Regions from separate parts of the Psychrobacillus sp. FSL K6-2843 genome, predicted to be linked through region 3. Evidence: riboswitches for the same ligand, from Rfam matches in the RefSeq annotation. Region 3 holds a riboswitch; each other region holds the start of a gene.
What was found. Region 3 has a riboswitch for S-adenosylmethionine ahead of metA (homoserine O-succinyltransferase). Riboswitches for the same ligand answer to the same signal wherever they lie in the genome.
Positions count from the first base shown of each region.

Region 1: it holds a riboswitch for S-adenosylmethionine, as region 3 does, so the genes downstream of both, MKY94_RS09345 (MetQ/NlpA family ABC transporter substrate-binding protein) here and metA (homoserine O-succinyltransferase) in region 3, are expected to answer to the same signal.
Region 2: it holds a riboswitch for S-adenosylmethionine, as region 3 does, so the genes downstream of both, MKY94_RS02485 (methionine biosynthesis PLP-dependent protein) here and metA (homoserine O-succinyltransferase) in region 3, are expected to answer to the same signal.

Region 1 is NZ_CP152021.1:1,871,921-1,876,728, reverse strand. Features, by position in the region: gene MKY94_RS09365 (PaaI family thioesterase) at 1-240, opposite strand, end outside; gene MKY94_RS09360 (carbon-nitrogen family hydrolase) at 323-1,102, opposite strand; gene MKY94_RS09355 (pyridoxal phosphate-dependent aminotransferase) at 1,188-2,351, shown strand; gene MKY94_RS09350 (PPC domain-containing DNA-binding protein) at 2,768-3,271, opposite strand; SAM riboswitch class I at 3,423-3,535, shown strand; gene MKY94_RS09345 (MetQ/NlpA family ABC transporter substrate-binding protein) at 3,630-4,448, shown strand; gene MKY94_RS09340 (ATP-binding cassette domain-containing protein) at 4,506-4,808, shown strand, end outside.
Region 2 is NZ_CP152021.1:501,480-506,287, forward strand. Features, by position in the region: gene MKY94_RS02475 (5-methyltetrahydropteroyltriglutamate--homocysteine S-methyltransferase) at 1-369, opposite strand, end outside; gene MKY94_RS02480 (aminotransferase class I/II-fold pyridoxal phosphate-dependent enzyme) at 366-1,559, opposite strand; gene MKY94_RS02485 (methionine biosynthesis PLP-dependent protein) at 1,559-2,677, opposite strand; SAM riboswitch class I at 2,845-2,949, opposite strand; gene MKY94_RS02490 (ABC transporter ATP-binding protein) at 3,019-4,761, opposite strand.
Region 3 is NZ_CP152021.1:1,977,705-1,982,512, reverse strand. Features, by position in the region: gene speD (adenosylmethionine decarboxylase) at 1-680, opposite strand, end outside; gene metA (homoserine O-succinyltransferase) at 883-1,791, opposite strand; SAM riboswitch class I at 1,991-2,095, opposite strand; gene abc-f (ABC-F type ribosomal protection protein) at 2,185-4,050, opposite strand; gene MKY94_RS09920 (RAxF-45 family protein) at 4,159-4,290, opposite strand; gene MKY94_RS09915 (hypothetical protein) at 4,362-4,589, opposite strand; gene MKY94_RS09910 (sporulation protein) at 4,719-4,808, opposite strand, start outside.

The DNA.
Region 1 (4,808 bases), 110 kb from region 3:
GTGAAGTGCAAGAGCTGCCGAACCAGTTCCATGACAATCCACTATTGCTCCAATTAATCCACCGTATACAAAGCCAGGAATTGCAATATGCTCTTCTCGTGGATGATAAACAGTTTCTGTTTTGTCTCCATTCCAATAAGTCTTTAAATGATACCCCTCTTCATTTAAACGACCGCATCCATAGCACCAAGCAAAGTCATCTGGATATTCATCTTGTATTGCCAGTTTATGTTCTGTCATTATTTCTCCCCCTTTACAAAACCATACAAAAAAGCCAATTAAACGTCAACTGAATTAAATAGTTTTCTAAAAAGAAATATTATTATTTATATAATGATTCTCTTCTATCTTGAAATACAGGAATTCTACCTCTTACTTCTTCTACTAGATTTAAATTAATATCTACTAATCCAATAGTTTCTTCCTCGTTTCCTACCCAAACTATATCTCCCCATGGAGCAATTACCATCGAGTTTCCATTGAACTGATTGTTCGGATCTTCTCCTACTCGATTTACTGCAACTATATAGCATTGATTTTCAATAGCTCTTGCCTGTAAAAGTATTTTCCAATGGTCTATACGTGCTGAGGGCCATTGAGCAGGAACAAAAATTATTTTGGCACCATTCAATGAGTGAGCACGAAACCATTCCGGAAAGCGTAAATCATAACAAATAACGCCTCCCATCGTCACTTCATCCAACATAAAAATATTCTTACTGTCTCCAGCTTTTAAATATAAATGCTCATCCATTAGCTTAAATAAATGGGCCTTGTCGTACTCAGCGATTAGCTCTCCCGAATGGTTTACGATATACATGGTATTGTAAAAGGAGTTCTTTTTTTTCGTCGAAACCGAGCCACCCACTATATGTATATGTAATTCTTTCGCAAGTTTAACTAGAAATTCCTTCGTCTTTACCCCTTTATCATCTGCTATATCTTCTAATCTCGTTAAATCATATCCCGTGTTCCACATCTCCGGCAAAACTATAAGATTTGCTCCTTGTATAGCTGCTTCTCTAATTTTCTTTTCTACTCTTTTAAAATTTTCTTTTGGATTACCAAACGCTATATCTAACTGAACACAAGCTATTTTCATTTCGCCACCACCTATAGACATAATACTAAAAAGATTATAAGATTTGACTAATATATGCAACTATTTAGAAAAAGAGGTATTGTCCATGGAATTTTCTGATCGTTTAAAAAATCTCCCTCCCCAATTTTTTGCAACATTAGTACAAAAAGTAGCGAAGGCTGTGGCAGAAGGTAGGGATGTTATCAATCTCGGACAAGGAAACCCTGACCAGCCGACACCTGACCATATTGTACAAGCGCTATCGACAGCAGCACAAAGTCCGCTTTCTCATAAATATTCTCCCTTTAGAGGTATAAACGAGCTAAAGCAAGCGGCCGTAGATTTTTATTCTCGAGAGTATGACGTTAATATAGATCCTAATAAAGAGGTAGCCGTACTTTTTGGTACTAAAATAGGTTTAGTAGAGCTACCTTTAGCTATGATGAATGAGAAGGAATTAATGCTCCTTCCTGACCCTGGTTATCCAGATTATCTCTCTGGAGTAGGACTAGCAAATGTGCAATTTGATACTATGCCACTGTTAGAAGAAAATGCGTTTCTACCCGATTACAAGCAGCTTACCCCGGACCAAAAAGAGGCAGCGAGACTAATGTATTTGAATTATCCTAATAATCCTACGGGAGCCTCTGCTACTTTAGAGTTTTTCCAAGAAACTGTTGAGTTAGCAAAGGAAAATGATATAGCCATTGTCCATGATTTTGCTTACGGAGGCATCGGCTTTGATGGGAAAAAACCTATTAGTTTCTTACAAGCAAAAGGTGCTAAAGAAGTCGGAATTGAAATGTATACGCTATCCAAAACCTATAATATGGCAGGCTGGCGCGTAGGGTTTGCCTTAGGTAATTCTAAAATGATTGAGGCTATCAATATTATACAAGACCATCTTTTTGTCAGCCTCTTTCCTGCTATTCAATCTGCAGCAGCAGAAGCACTAAATGGGTCTCAGGAATGTGTGGAAGAATTAGTGGCACTCTATGAAAAAAGAAGAAATACTTTCATAGAGGCTTGTCGCAAAATTGGTTGGAATGTGAAAGCTCCTGAAGGCTCATTCTTTGCATGGCTTCCTGTACCAAATGGCTATACTAGTGAACAATTTGCTGACATACTTCTAGAAAAAGCAGATGTTGCTGTCGCTGCTGGCAATGGATTTGGTAAACACGGGGAAGGTTATGTACGCATCGGACTTTTAGTTGATGAGGATCGCCTGATTGAGGCTGTTGACCGTATAGAAAAGCTAGAACTTTTTTAAGAATTAGTTACTGTTATCATCTAAAAGATGTTTAAGTGAAGTTAAAAGACACTAATTTCTATGAAAATAATTGATAAATTGTCTTTATAACCGCATAAAAATTTTTATGACCGGATAGCGCGATTTTATGACCGGATAAAAATTTTTATGACCGGATAGCAACGTTTTATGACCGGATAATTTTTTTTATGACCGTTCAATAAAAAACAAGCTTAATCCTCTGGAGGTATCTTACATGAAAAAATTTATAGGACTATTTATACTTGGTATTTTAGTTTATTTTCTCATCACAATATTAATTAGTGTGTTTAAGTGAAATAGCCAACAAAATAAAAAAAGACTACAAAAGTAGTCTTTTTTTATGTCATATTCTATTGTTTATTTGAATTCTTTTATATGTTAACCTACTACACTTTCTATTCCTCTATTGTCCTGGGGAACTTGCTCCCTTGCTCAATCGGATAAAACTGAATTGCACCAGTCTCTTCATCATGTTTCCGATGGAATTCCATCCCTTTTACTTCGGCTAAGACTAGGTCAACCGTAATTACAGGATTCTCACCTTTGATGAAGTGACCTCCAAAAACAGCACCATATTGATCACACATTGATCCGTGAAAATGTGTGGCATATTTTCCTTCTTGCTGACATATAACTCCTGTACCATGTAAAAATTCTATAGGTCCTTCTTTTACGATCATTTCATTATAGGCTACACCTATTTTCGAGGAATCAGCTGGAATTAAATAGACAAAGCCACATTTTTGAAAGCTTCCAAAGCAGCTAACGACAGTGGCAGAAGTAATTTGATTGGCTTCACATATTGCTTCTATCCCTTCTATCAAATCTGTTCCATATTTTAATCTAGCACCAACTATTCTCTCAAAATCACCTACTGCAAAATTTGCTCTTATTGTCATGTCGATTCCTCCAATTGCATAATTATTTATTATCTTATAATTTTAATCTTTTCTAAAAAATTTTACTATTAAAAAATAGCTCTTGACTTTGTTAGTTTAGTATAGTAAATTTTCATTTATAGAATAAACGAAAAACTTAATAGCTTATTATCTCTTATCAAGAGTAGCTGAGGGACTGGCCCGTTGAAGCTCGGCAACCATCTATACCAAAAGTATAGAAAGGTGCTAAATCCTGCAAAACATTTTTGTTTTGGAAGATAAGAGAGGACAATGCATTTTTGTGTGCCTCTCTTTCTTTTTGAAAGAGAGGCTTTTATATTTATTCGAATTCTTTAATAATTATTAAGGAGGAATTTTAATGAAAAAGGTTGGTTTAGTATTATCAGGAGTTCTATTAACGGGGTTGCTTGCGGCTTGTGGTGATGAATCTAAAGGTGACAAAGCCTTAGATGAAAATAAATTAGTCATAGGTGTAACTGCTGGTCCTCACGAACAAATAGCTGAGGTTGCAGCAGAAGTTGCAGCAAAAGATGGACTAGAAATAGAAATTAAAGCTTTTTCTGATTACATACTTCCAAACACAGCACTTTCTGAAGGTAACCTAGACGCAAATAGCTATCAACATGAGCCTTTTCTTGATGCTTTCAACGAAGACCATGGTACTGAGCTAGTACCAGTTGGTAAAACTATTTTAAACCCAATGGGTATTTACTCTGAAAAATTTAAATCGTTCGAAGATTTACCAGAAGGTGCCACATTTGGATTACCAAACGACCCAACTAACGGTTCACGCGCATTATATATACTAGAGGAAAATGGCTTTATTAAAATTAAAGAAGATAAAAAAGAAAATGCTTCTATTTATGATATCGAAGAAAACCCTAAGAATATTGAATTTATCGAATTAGAGGCTGCTCAAATACCGAAACAGCTTAGCGAGGTAGATGCTGCAGCAATCAATACAAATTTTGCTTTGGCTGCTGGCATTAACCCGAAGGAAGACTCAATTCTTTTAGAGTCATCTAACTCTCCATATGTGAACTATATCGTTGTCCGCGCGGAAAACGAAGATGATCCAACCGTTCAAAAGTTTGTAAAAGCTTATCAATCAGAGGAAGTCAGAACATTTATCGAAGAAGAGTTTCAAGGTTCTGTGTTAGCAAGCTGGGATGAGTAGAAATAACAAAAACGTTGCCGCAACCGGTAACGTTTTCTTTAGAAAGGAAGATTTAACATGATAGTTTTAGAGAATATTACAAAGGAATTCATCAGCAAAAGCAACACAGTAAAGGCTGTCAGTAACGTAAGTCTTCATGTAAGAAAAGGTGAAATTCACGGAGTTATCGGCTATAGCGGAGCAGGGAAAAGCACACTTATCAGATGTGTTAACCTGCTCGAAAAGCCAACAAAAGGCAAAGTATACATTAATGGCGAAGAAATAACCCCCCTTCCCCTTCCTCAACTTCGAAAAGTCAGAAACAAAATAGGCATGATTTTTCAAGGATTTAACCTTTTAAAAACTGCCACTGTTTACGAC
Region 2 (4,808 bases), 1.5 Mb from region 3:
ATGCTCTATCATATAGTGAGTGCTAAAGCCAATTTTTCCTGTTACTTTAATGCCATGAGCTTTTGTTTGGACTCCCTTAAAAGACAAGCCTTTATCGGGTTCATAAAACTCTACACCATCTAGTCCTCCTAAGAAATCGAAATGCCACCATTTACGACGGAATTCGCCGTCTGTAATGGAAAGTAACCCAGCTTCTTTCTGTTTTTCAACCAGTTTAATAATTTCTTCATTTTCAATCTGAGTTAGCAGCTCTAAAGTTATCTCTTTCTCTTCAAATTGAGCTCGCGCTTTTTTTAAGCGTTCTGGTCTTAAGAAACTTCCTACATGATCTGCTTTGAAGGGTGCTTTTACTAGTAATTGATTGGTCATATTAAACTCCTACTTTCTTTATAATGTGTAGTAACTATTTCCAATGATTGTTCAAAGTCTGCTAACAGGTCATCCACATGTTCAAGCCCAACCGAAAAGCGAAGCAGTCCATCAGTAATTCCACGCTTTTCTCGTTCCTCCTTAGGCATTGCTGCATGGGACATAGTAGCGGGGTGGGAGAGAATAGATTCTACTCCACCCAAACTTACTGCAAAAACAGGTATTCTTAGATTTTCAACAAATATTTTTGTAGCTGTCTTGCCTGGCAAACGAAAGGAAAATATAGCACCAGAGCTGGCCGCCTGTTTTTTATGAATTTCATGTCCTGGATGAGATGATAATCCAGGATAGAAAACTTCCTCCACTAATGGGTGATTTGCTAGATAATTGACCAAACTAATAGCCGTCTCCGTAGATTTTTCGAAGCGCACACTTGTTGTTTTAATACCCTGTATGAGTGTATAGGAATCTTGAACACCCAGTATGGCTCCAAAGGAATTTTGAAGAAAACCTGACTTGCTACCAAGCAACTCATCCTTTGTAACTGCAAGGCCGGCAATGATATCACTATGTCCAGACAAGAACTTAGTTGCACTATGCAAAACAACGTCTACACCTAATTCGAGCGGCCTTTGGTAGAGTGGTGTCATGAAGGTATTGTCTAAAAAGGTTAGAGAATTATTGGCTTTAGCTATGTCTACAATACCGGCAATATCAGTTATACCTACTCTCGGATTTGAGGGAGTTTCTATATATATTAGTTTGGTATTGGACTGAATTGCCTGCTCAACAGCATCTAAATTAGAAAGGTTAACAAAAGAATGCTCTATACCAAAGCGAGGTAAAACCTCTGTCACAAAGCGAAAGGTGCCACCATAAACGTCCTCCGTCATGATTATATGGTCTCCGGCAGATAACAGCATTAAAGAGGTTGATATCGCTGCCAGACCAGAAGCGAAAGCAAATCCTCGCGTACCACCCTCTAGCTCTGCTATGGTTTTTTCTAATGCTTCTCTGGTTGGATTACCAGACCGACTATAATCAAAGGGGCCGAAGCTATCAAAACTTTCCTGATGGAAGGTAGAAGATAAATAGATTGGAACATTCACAGCACCGGTTCTTCTTTCATAATTACCTCGAGTTGAAGCAGTAATTAAACTAGTTTCAAGTTGTTGATGAATAGACTCCATTAAACAATAACCTCCTTCTCTAAAGCTACAAATACTTGCTTTAGGTCATTGATTAAATCTTCCGCTTCCTCAATACCAACAGAAAACCTTAATAAACTATTATCTACTCCCCGAGCAATCCGTTCAGATTCTGGTATATCTGCGTGTGTTTGAGTGGCAGGGTAAGTAATGAAGCTTTCCACACCACCAAGACTTTCAGCAAATATGATTAACTTTAGCTTTTCTAAAAAAGGACCTACCAGTTCGCTTCTTTGAAGACGGAAGGAGAGCATGCCACCCTTGCCTGCATAGAGAACATCTTTTATTAAATGCTGTTGCTCTAAAAATTTTACTAACTTCTTTGCGTTTGCTTCATGCTGTTTCATTCTTAGATGGAGAGTTTTTAACCCACGTATCAACAGCCATGAATCAAATGGTGAAAGGACTGCACCTGCTGCGTTATGGTTAGCCTGTAATTTCTCGCCCAATTTAATGCCTTTTGATACAACCAACCCAGCCAGTACATCATTGTGACCTCCGATATATTTAGTAGCACTATGTATGACAATGTCTGCGCCAAGTTCTATTGGCCTTTGTAAAAAAGGAGTTAGGAAGGTATTATCCACAATTAAAAGTAACTCATGCTTCTTAGCTAACTCCGCGTATAGCTGAATATCAATCTCTTGCATTAACGGATTAGTAGGTGTTTCAAGAAAGATTGCCTTCGTATTTTTGGTAATAAGAGATTCCACCTCTACGTAAGAGGTAAATTTACTATAAATAGTCCTAATATTATAGGAGTCAGAATATTGATTGAAAAGGCGATAAGTACCTCCATATAAGTCCTCTGGGGCAATCAATTCATTACCTGAACGGAAAAGGGAAAGGACCAATTGAATGGCTGCCATTCCCGAACTACAGGAAAATCCTGTATCGCCTTGCTCTAGCTTGGCTATTCCCTCCTCTAAAATAGCTCGTGTAGGGTTTTTAGTTCGAGTATAGTCATAGCCGGTAGATTGGCCAAGACCATGATGTTTATAGGCTGTGGATAAATAGATAGGAGGATTAACTGCTCCAGTTTTTGGATCACAATGATTACCTAATTGAACTAATTGTGTATTAATGTGAGTTTTGGACATTGTTATTCACCTCTTATTATTAATAGGTTCAACATTTCGAAAATAAATCACAAAGTAGACTCTAAGATAAAAAAATTCAGGATAAATATAGAATAGAAGCATTTTGCCAAATAAAAAGAGGGCTCTCTTCATAAGAAGAGAACCCCCAATATAGATTGAAGTCATTCTTCTTATCTTCAAGACAAAAATGTCTATTGGATTTAGCACCACACCTATAATGGCTGGTTGCTGAGACATCATAGGGCCAATCCCTCCGTCTCTCTTGATAAGAAATAAAAATATATAATTTTCAAAATTTAGCGATAAGTAAGTTTATCATGGGATGAATATAAATTCAAGAGTTATTTCACATTTGGAATTGCTACCCAGTGACCGGAGGAAACTTCCACAAGCTTAGATTGCTTCAATTGATATCTATCCTCTACATTTGATTCCTCCAAAAGCTTCCTTTTTTTCTTAGCTTCTACCTTAGGATCAGGAATAGGGATTGCTGCTAATAGGGATTTTGTATAAGGATGTTGTGGGTTAGAATAAAGCTCTTCACTTTCCGCAAGCTCCACAATTTTACCAGCATACATCACCGCTACCCGATCACTAATATGCTTAACCATAGATAGATCATGTGCGATGAAAAGGTAAGTTAGACCTAGTCTATGCTGTAAATCCTCTAGTAGTTCTACAATTTGTGCCTGTATAGAAACGTCTAAAGCTGATAGTGGTTCATCACAGACGATAAAGTCAGGCTCTACTGCCAGTGCTCGGGCAATGCCGATTCGTTGTCGTTGCCCACCTGAAAACTCATGTGGATAACGCATGGCATGGGAGGAATCCAACCCTACCATTTTTAGTAACTCTTCTACACGTTGTTTTCTTTCCTCTGCATTTTTGCTCAAACGATGAATATCTAATGCCTGGCCGATAATATCTAACACCTTTAAACGAGGATTTAAGGAAGAATACGGATCCTGAAAGATAATCTGCATATGTCGTCGCATCGTTTTTAATTCACTTTTACTCAAACGGTTGATGGCGATTCCCTGATAAAGCACATCTCCATCCGTAGGCTCATGTAACCGAAGAATGGACCGACCGGTAGTTGATTTTCCTGAGCCAGATTCTCCTACAAGTCCAAGGGTTTCTCCAGGTTTGATGAAGAAGCTGATATCATCCACGGCCTTCAGCACATTCCCTTTGCCTAATTGGAAATGCTGCTTTAAAGATTTGACCTCTAATAACGGCTTGCCATTTTCTAAACCAATGGAACGAAGCGGTGGTCTCTTGGGTTTCTTCCTTTCATCTAAACGAGGAAGTGCATTTAATAATTTTTTTGTATAGTCATGCTGAGGATTTTCAAATATCTTTTCAGTTGTCCCGGTTTCTACAATTTCGCCATTTTTCATAACTGCCACTCGATCGCACATACCTGCAACTACACCCAAATCATGAGTGATTAAAATAATGGAGGTGCCAAATCTTTGCTGCATATCCTTCATTAAATTCAAAATCTGAGCCTGAATGGTAACGTCTAGTGCAGTTGTCGGTTCATCTGCTATTAATAGCGTTGGCTTGCAGGCAAGTGCAATAGCGATCATAACTCTTTGGCGCATACCACCTGAAAATTCGTGAGGATACTGGTTGTAGCGCTCTTCGCTATTCTTAATGCCTACTAGCTTCAAGATTTCAACTGCTTGGTTCTTTGCCTTTTTTTTAGAAAGCTGCTGGTGCTTGATAAGACTTTCTGCAATCTGTGGGCCAATTCGAATGGTAGGGTTTAAAGATGTCATGGGATCCTGGAAAATCATACTGATGTCTCTTCCTCTAATACTCTCCATTTCCTTTTCAGTTTTTGTCTCAAGAGATTCTCCTAAAAATTCAATGGAGCCATTTTTCATGAAGGAGGGGGGAGAAGGCAGCAGGCGCATGATGGAGCGGGCAGTGACACTTTTTCCACTACCTGATTCTCCTACAATGCCAAGTGTTTCTCCTTTTCTTACTTCAAAGCTTACGCCTCGAACAGCCTCAAATTCATTGTCGTTTGTTAAAAAAGAAATCTGTAAATCTTTTACTTTTAAAATAGTTTCCATGAAAACCACCTATCTGATTAAAATCTTCAATTTATTATTTATGATTC
Region 3 (4,808 bases):
TGCTTTAGCTTACATTTAGTATGAAAAATATTTTCCTGATAAACGTTAACATCGATCATATGGTAAAATTCCTGCAAAGCATCTGGGATATAATTTTGAATGGAATTAATATCGTGATCTATGAATAATTTATGGCCTTTCACATCTCTCGTGAACCCTCTCACTCGATAATCCATGACCATCACGTCAGTTTCAAAGGAATGAATCAAATAATTTAGTGCTTTTAATGGAGAAATTTCTCCGCAAGTAGAAATATCTATATCTGCTCTAAAAGTACTGATTCCTTCATCCGGGTGATATTCCGGATAAGTATGAACAGTAATATGGCTTTTATCTAGGTGACCAAGTACAGTTTCTGGTATTGGCCCCGGAGATTGCTTAAATGATTCTATCGGTGTTTGATCGACAGGTCCTTCCGATACTAAAATGGTTACACTTGCACCCTGCGGCTCGTAATCCTGCTGTGCAATATTTAATATATTCGCTTCTATAATTTCGGATACTTTGGTTAGTATATTAGTTAAGCGTTCAGCGTTATATTGCTCATCAATATATTCTATATATTTTTCCCTTTCTTCCTTGGTTCTCGTATAACAGATATCATACATATTAAAGCTTAGTGTTTTCGTTAGATTATTAAACCCATGTAACTCGATTCTTTGTTTTGGTGTCAAACTCATAGACCTAACCTCGCTTCCAATAAAGTGTAAATCAATTCCATTTAAAAATATGTTTCTTTGCATAATACAATGTCTCTTCTCTTTTGTTTTCCCTAATATCTGAATAAATAAAACTAAAAATAGGAAAAACTCCTGTTTAAATAAACAGGAGTTTAATATACAAGACAAATAATACTTCCTTCTGACTGTTCAATTAAACATATTATTCCCAATCATAAGGTGTAGCTTGGTATACATAGTAATTTAACCAGTTTGAAAATAATAGATGCGTATGAGCCTTCCATGTATTCAATGGTTGACTAGAAGGATCATTGTTAGGGAAATAGTATTTAGGCATCTGAACCTCTATTCCTTTGTTGAGATCTCTATTATATTCCTCTGCTAAAGTATTTGCATCATACTCTAAGTGACCAGTCACCATCACATATTTGTTGTCATTCGATTTCACAAGAAAGACTCCAGCTTCCTCAGAATTGGCAAGTACGGTTAGGTGCTCATTCTTTTCAATTTCTTCTCTTGAAACAGATGTATAACGCGATACAGGGGCATTAAATTCGTCATTAAATCCTCTTACTAGATCCTCGACCTGATCAATTAAAATGTGCCTAAACACTCCTGAACACTTTTGATCAAGAGGAAATTTATCAATTCCATAATGGTAATAAAGAGCTGCTTGGGCACCCCAGCAAATATGTAACGTTGAGGTCACATTCGATTTAGACCATTCCATGATTTCCTTCATCTCTCTCCAGTAATCTACTTCTTCGAATGGAAGTTGCTCAATTGGAGCACCAGTAATAATCATCCCATCATACTTTTTTTCCTTAATTTCATCAAATGTCGAATAAAATGTATTTAGATGAGTTTTACTAGCATTTTTAGATTCGTATGTTGCTGTATTCATAAATGTTATATTTACTTGTAATGGTGTATTACCTAAAAGTCTTAGTAGCTGTAACTCTGTTTTTTCTTTTTCAGGCATAAGATTGAAAATAACGATGTTGAGTGGACGAATATCTTGTGTATATGCTCTTTCTTGATCCATTACAAAGATTTTCTCTTCTTTTAATAATTTTGTTGCCGGTAATTGTTTTGGAATATTAATAGGCAATTTATTTCCTCCTTATAGAAAAGCACTAGAACTAACGTTTGTACAGTGAAAACATAGATACAATTACAAAGCAATTCAGATTTTACTTGAACCTTGTGGGTAAAGTCTGAGCTAGACAACCAAAAACCAGATACTTTTTTTCAAACAAAAATGCCCCTCTTTCCATGTAAGAAAAGAGGGGCAGAAAGTTGCTCTTTAGCTCTTATCTTCCAAGATAATGTCTTGTAGGAGTTAGCACCTTTCTGTAAAACAGAGGTTGCTGAAGCTTCAACGGGCCTAATCCCTTCGCTTCTCTTGATAAGAATATTTAATTGTTATAATTATTTGTCAATAAATAATATTAGCATGGTCTCTTATTTATATCAACCCATTTTCAAGAATAGCCTATTAATCTCATAGTTCTAACCACTTCTCCATTAATTGTTCCAACTGCTCTTCTGCGTGCAATTTCTTCAAGCTTAATGACTCATAGATTGACCAGTCTGCCTCTAAGTTAATCTGATTTTCTAAGTCACTTATTATCTTCTCTAGCTCATTTATTTGGTGCTCTAGTGGAACCTTATTTTCTTGTTTAGTGGTTGGTGATTTTTTTATGGGATGCTGCTCCTTTATTTCTTTCTCCGAATTTTGTTTAGAGCTAAATTCAACCCATTTTTCTCTTGCCCATTCAAACGGGCCTTCATAAGTTGTAAGCTTGCCATTCTCTAGCCAAACAGTTCTTGAAAATAGTTTATTTAAGAAATATCTATCATGGGAAACAGCAATAATTGTTCCACTAAAATCATCGAGTGCTTCTTCTAACACCTCACAAGAATCAATGTCCAGATGGTTAGTTGGTTCATCTAATATTAAACAATTGATGTCTTGATGCATTAACTGTGCTAGACGAAGACGCATTCTTTCTCCACCGCTTAAATCAGCAACTCTTTTGAAAACATCGGGTCCGTAGAACATAAACTTCGCTAAAATGTGGCGCGCTTCTCCTTCACTAACGTTCACTTCACCTCTGAAAATATCTATCAATCGAGCTTTTGGATCTCCTATCTCAAAATGTTGAGATAGGTAGCCAAGTCTTACATTACTCCCAAATCGAGCTTCCCCTATATCAATTGTTTCTTCCCCTCTGAGAATATTTAATATGGTTGTTTTACCCGTTCCATTTCTTCCTACTATAGCAAGTCGATCTTTCCAATAAACATGCATATCTGTGTCATTTAAAATCTTTTTATCTCCAAAGCATTTGGAGACGCTCTCCATTATTACTACTTCTTTTCCACTTCTAGGTGCTGCGTCAAATGTCAGGTTCATTTTTTTAGGATCTATCAAAGGCTTTCGAACCTTTTCCATACGTTCTAGAGCTCGTTCCATATTTCTCGCTTGTCGATGAAGTCCTGCATTTGGAGGAACAGCCTGATTAGCCCAAATTTTCAATCTCTTAATGGCTTCTCTCATTTTTTTTATCTTTTTTTGTTGTTCCTCATATTGCTGGAATTCACGAGTCAGCTTTTCTTCCTTCTCTATTAAAAACGAAGAATAATTACCATGATAAAGTGTTAACATCCCGTCCTCAAGATCGGCAACATTAGTGACAACCGTATCTAGGAAATATCGGTCGTGTGAAATTAAAACTACAGTCCCTGAATAGTTAACCAAATATTCCTCCAGCCACTCTATAGCATACAAATCCAAATGATTGGTCGGCTCATCCAAAAGTAATAACTGTGGTCTGGTTAGAAGAAGCTGTCCAAGCATTATTTTTGTTTGCTCACCCCCACTTAAACTTGAAAAAGTCTGATTGACAAAGCCACTTAGCTGTAACCCTTGAATTACTTTATCAATTTCCGAGTCAATACCGTATCCACCCTGTAAAGTGAATTTTTCCTGAATATCCCCATACTGTTTTAAGAGCTTTTCTAATATCTCAGAATCAGCTACTGCAAGCTCATGTTCTAGTTCGCTCATCTTTTGCTGAAGTAGCCTTATATCCTCAAAAGCATCATATAGCAGATCTTTCCCTGTAATATGGTTTTCAAAAGTGGGGATTTGAGCAAGATAACCTATTTTTGTCCCCTTTTTGAAGGTTATCGTACCTTGATCTGGTTTTTCTATACCTGCAATCATTTTAAAAAGAGTTGTTTTACCGCTTCCATTTCTACCAACTATCCCTAATTTTTCTCCAGACCTTACATCCAAGGTTAAATCCTCAAATATTGTGTTTCCACCAAGCATTTTACTAATTTCCTGTATTTTACATATCATTCTAATTCGCTTCCTCTCCAAAATATAGCTGGAAGCATTTTTCTGCATACAAAAAGACTGCTCCATAAGCGAGCAGTCTCCTAAATGTGGTTCAGAAAGAATGGCTTATCAGCTGTGAATTTCATGTAACTGTTTAAAAAAGGACAGACTGGTCCCGTTCTTAGTAAATCCATGAGTAATCGCACAGGATATGGATAAAAATCCCAAAATAAATCCATGTGCATTCACAGCGTTTTTCATTCCTTCTTCACCTCCGGTCATTAATGTAAGACTATTTTAACATATTCCACTATTTTGTACAATGTGAATTTTTATTCGTCACCTTTTAAGCCCTCTAAGCCAGGATCGTTAAGCTCGTTCGTGTTTGGCATTCCTTCATCATTTTCTTTATTAACTTCTTCATTCCCTGATTCCGGGGTAATACTATCCCTTGTATTATCGATCGTTTCTGGCGGTGGGACATCATTTGAAGTACGATCTTCTCCACAAGCAGTTAAAGGCAACAAAACTAATATTAACAAAACAATTAACTTTTTCATCGGTTGCTCCTTTATGATGCAGATATCACTTGTAAGCAATAATCTGCAGTCTCTTTTCACATAGAGTGGTCTTCAAATAGAATTTTATCCACAAAAAAACCAGCAATAAATGCTGGGATTCTTTGCTTTTTATTCCTCAATATCAAAATGTATTTCATCTTCATCATTGTATTCGGAACCATTTTCAAACAAGACGGTCGTTCTTAAGATAAGTGTAGT